2 regions of the Alteromonas sp. ABH4_457 genome follow, and region 2 is predicted to be linked to the other one. Evidence: riboswitches for the same ligand, from Rfam matches in the RefSeq annotation. Region 2 holds a riboswitch; the other holds the start of a gene.
What was found. A riboswitch is a leader RNA that binds a small molecule or an ion and turns the genes downstream of it on or off. The one in region 2 is predicted to bind cyclic di-GMP.

Region 1 (2,203 bases), on a different contig from region 2:
TTAATGGCAAGTCATTGCTGGTGTCGAGGTTTCCCGCCAGCATTTTTTTAATCGACTGAGAATAGTAAAACGACGCCTGTGTACACCACTTATTATCAAAAAACAGGCTTACAACGACTCCCTCATGTCTGATATCACCGCTGCTGACCGGCCTTAATAAGCTGACCGGTTGTTCGCCTGATGGCGGTAAGGTGACCGTGGTGAAGTCGAATTTTCTGCCGGCGAGGTGACGGCACAAAGCGAGGAGGAAATAACAGCGGAATTCGGTAAGAACAGGATGTGATGATGGCTGAAACCGGAGACAGGTTTCATTTCCGTCAGTTTTTACGGTCAATGCTGCACTGTTGCCCAGAATATAGTGGTAGTGTTTCCCCAATACATGGAGTGCGTCATCAATATGCTTACTGGCCGTGAGATACACCACCAGATTACTCATTTTGTTGAAATCAAGATAGCCAATCAGGGAGCGGCCAATTGTCTCATATTCACTGGCAGGACAAAGAGAGTGAAGAATAGACGCCAGTCCGTCATCGTCCATTTTCTCATTTTCTATTTGTGTGACGCTTTCGAGCATCGTTGTGTCATATTCGTTATCAAGTCCGTTATCCCTTCTCAGACTCAATAAAGCGCGGATGACTGCCGACCAGAAAAAACCGTGATACTGCACGTTTGCTCCCAATACCGGATCCCTTTAGTCAAGGATATAAGAATTACCTGTGCCTTGACAGAAAAAGGGTGAATTTTGTGTTGGTACAAATTTGTACCGGATTTCGTTCAGAAGTGTCCTGTTTTACTTGCGGGCCTCTCCCTATCATTACAACCGTCGACTCATTGGTGGAAACGTCACTTCCACAGAGTAGATTCGCCAAACCTGTCGTGAGGCAGGGACGGAAAGCCACGGGTCTTATACCGCCATAAGACAGCCGGGTTGCAGTGAAGTTGTTTAACTATTTTCAGGCACACACTGCTCAAGGAACATAAATGAAATTTAGCATCAAAACTGCAGCCCTGCTAACCGGCTTCTGTGCGGCATTCACGGCTAACGCCAACATTATCAGCAGCTACGATATTGACTTCGCTGCCCAGACTTTGACTGCACACCAACAAAGTGGCTCGTCTAACTACGGAACCTGGACAAATAATGGCAGCGTACTGAACCTGCGTGAAAACAGCTGGTTCACACTAAACCTGGATGATGCTTTCGGGATCCAGAGCCTGGATTTAGACAATTCTGCTTCAGATATTTTGTTGTCATTTGAATTTCGTATGACCCCGGGCAACAACAATACTAATGCAAACCCTTACTCTGAGATTGGCGGGATCTGGCTGGCAGATTTCTCTGCCGGTGAACAGAATAACGATGCCAGCCGCACGTTTGCTCTGGGTGGCACACAGAATTTCGGTCTGGATGACTTTACTTATACCAGCGAACCAGCCTGGGAGACCTTCTCTATTACTCTGGATGATTACATGTCAGGACTTATTACCGACATCGTATTCATTAACGATTGTGATGCAGCCAGTGGTTGCGGAGATATGAAGGTTCGCTTCCGGAATGCCTCTATTACAGAAGTCAGTGAGCCAACCGCCATGTCACTGATCCTTCTGGGAATAGGGTTTATGGGATGGCGCACAAGACGCCAGAATCAGAAGGTCGCCTGACCTTCATTGCCCGCCACGTCACATCGCGGGCTTTTTTATTGCTTTTTCGGGGCTGCCGGCAACTTGACTAAGTCACTGAAGTTGTTAGACTGCCCTCGCTTAATTTGCGGACTCCGTAATAAGCATTAGGCCAAGGGGTGCCGTCTTTACGGCTGAGATCCATTCCATGGGAACCCTTAAACCTGATCCGGATAATACCGGCGTAGGGATGGTGATAAAAGCAATCTGAAAACCTCAATACCTGCCGTAAAGCCGGATCTTTTTGATGATTAAAGAGATCCTAATGAAAAAAAACGCAATCCTTCTCGCACTACTTGCACTGCCTGCTTTTGCTGATGACACAGCAGACATCGAACGTATTACCGTCAGCGGTGATTTCCGCACAGCGACTCTCGATCAACTCAGTGCCAGCGCTTCTGTGTTATCAGGCAACCGCCTGGACAGCCGTCAGGCTACCTATATCGACAATGTATTAAGTATTGCGCCGAATGTTAATTTTGCGGCCGGCGCATCCCGCGGACGTTTTATTCAGATCCGGGGG
Region 2 (2,203 bases):
CTGGGCACTAAGCAGCGAGGGAAATAATCCAAGCAGTGTAATCAAACTGCCTGACAGATAACTTTTCATCTTCATCCTGTTCAGAAAAAGTAAAACCGGGGAGCACAGTGACACCGTGCTCCCGTTGTTGCGTATTGGCGCGCTTTGCATTCCATGCAAACGCCTGCGCCCGGCCGCCACCTTGTGGTATGTCTGTCAGGGTGTTTTATTTGTCAGTAAAGGCCTGATGTCTTCACTGCTTTGATTTTCTATCCATATTCTGATGAGTCTGGAACGGCAGATCCCTGTTTCTGCCGACAACTTTCCAAGTTTCTCAATTGCGTCTTCAGATAATGTAAATGTAGCACGTCGCATGGGACCGCAAGGCGTAATGTTGTCTTTGTTAGCAGAGTCCGTTGCCGGATAGACCTGCCTGATAACATGGTTACCTGCTGCGTAGGCCAGTGCGTCGTCAATAAATTCATCAACGCTCACCGGCTCAACAGGTTTAGCTGACGGCGTGGATTTTTTGAGGCTGCACAGACTCATAAGATTTCCCCTCTCTCCGCGACAGAAGTTCTTCAATGATATTGCGAATTTCTGCTGATGCTTTTCCGTCCGGCTCACTTTCCATGACTGACTGTCCAGACTCTTCAGAATCGTCATACATATTGCGGCTGTATGTCACTGAGTCCAGTACCGGTACTTCAAATGAACGACAGACATCTTTTGCTTCCAGGATCCTGCTGCCCAGCGAAGGCAGAGAAGGGCACTGGGTAATTACAAAAGCAGCATTCATGTCGGGATTCACCATTTTGCAGGTTGAAAGAATATCTTCCATATGGGGAACCGTTTTCAGATCCCGCCGTTTGGGACGTAACGGAATAAGAATGTGGTCAGCCACTGCCATCGAGGAGCGCAGCGCAAGGTTATCCTGTCCGCCACAGTCAATGACTACGTAATCGTAGTGCTCGCGCAGGCTCAGTAATTCGTTGCGGATCTTGCCGTACAACTGCACGCAGTTAATCGACGGCAATTTATCATTAGCTTTGCGTTCCTGAATCCAGTCTGAAGTAGTGCGCTGCGGATCGCAGTCGACCATCAGTACACTGGCATTTTTTTCAGTTCTCAGATAAACAGCGATATTTTGTGCAAGGCAGCTTTTGCCACTGCCGCCTTTCTCGCCACCAACCAAAACGATCATCGTTCGTTCCTCAACTTTTGATCCGTCATCACGGATAAACGGTTAACGAATGTGACTGAAAAAGTGAACATGAGCCGGATTAAGGACTATGCTTGTTCGGTAACCCCGCTATCATTATCTGTAATCAGATGGCAGACCGGAGGCTTTGCGTCACGGGCTTTCGCACCGCTTTGCCTTTTTCAACAGTACATTTTCGGGTAAGCGGCGGAGATGCCATGGCTTACCGGTAATCAGGATACTAGTCAAAACAAACGGTGTGCGCCGCATGCCTCACGATATTTAAGAATAAAAAAATATACCTGTCAGACCAGGTGGCCGGTGGCGACAAACGGGCTGCAGGACTTGGAAATCCGCGGTTCGCCCGTGTAAATCATTCTAATTAAAGTTATATCTGTTAATATGCCAACACATGGTGTTATTGAAAACTATACCCGCAAATAAGGAGAAGGGAGTGGTAAAAACATCCCTGTTGAGTTTGTTTCTGCTGGCATTCAGCACAGTCAGTTTCGGGCAGAATAATGCAATGGATGAAGCGTTTGATTCATTCAGTCATCTCTATGAAGAACGTTTCGGCCAGATCAGGGCATGCATGAACCCCACATTTCAGCGTTTCAGTGTGTGTTCTCCTGCTCTTCGCAACGATGGTAATGCGCCGTATATTCTGCATCACGGTAAACCTGTCGATACAGTGGTTGTTCTGCTTCACGGATTAAGCGATTCGCCGTTTTATATGTCTGGCATTGCACGGGCGCTGCACGACAAAGGTTACAACGTTATTGTGCCTTTAAACGTAGGACACGGCCAACTGGATGCCAGCGATGAAATGAGCGACAGCAATCTGGCAGAACGCTGGGGTGCACACCTGAGTGATGTCATGGCGCTGGCACCGCAACTTGGTAAGCACGTTTATCTGGGCGGCTTTTCCACCGGCGGCGCGCTCTCTGTTCAGCATTATTTGCATCACCCTGACAACATTGACGGCCTGATGTTATTTTCCGGTGCTCTGGCACTCGACAGCGG

Region 1: it holds a riboswitch for cyclic di-GMP, as region 2 does, so the genes downstream of both, ACXAGR_RS14320 (hypothetical protein) here and ACXAGR_RS01320 (AAA family ATPase) in region 2, are expected to answer to the same signal.

The regions. Positions count from the first base shown of each region.
Region 1 covers NZ_JBSWXN010000005.1:344,959-347,161, forward strand. The annotation lists gene ACXAGR_RS14315 (helix-turn-helix domain-containing protein) at 1-667, opposite strand, end outside; cyclic di-GMP riboswitch class I at 855-936, shown strand; gene ACXAGR_RS14320 (hypothetical protein) at 982-1,662, shown strand; TPP riboswitch at 1,786-1,888, shown strand; gene ACXAGR_RS14325 (TonB-dependent receptor) at 1,946-2,203, shown strand, end outside.
Region 2 covers NZ_JBSWXN010000001.1:324,317-326,519, forward strand. The annotation lists gene ACXAGR_RS01310 (GGDEF domain-containing protein) at 1-69, opposite strand, end outside; gene ACXAGR_RS01315 (replication protein RepA) at 196-528, opposite strand; gene ACXAGR_RS01320 (AAA family ATPase) at 488-1,183, opposite strand; cyclic di-GMP riboswitch class I at 1,279-1,368, opposite strand; gene ACXAGR_RS01325 (alpha/beta hydrolase) at 1,635-2,203, shown strand, end outside.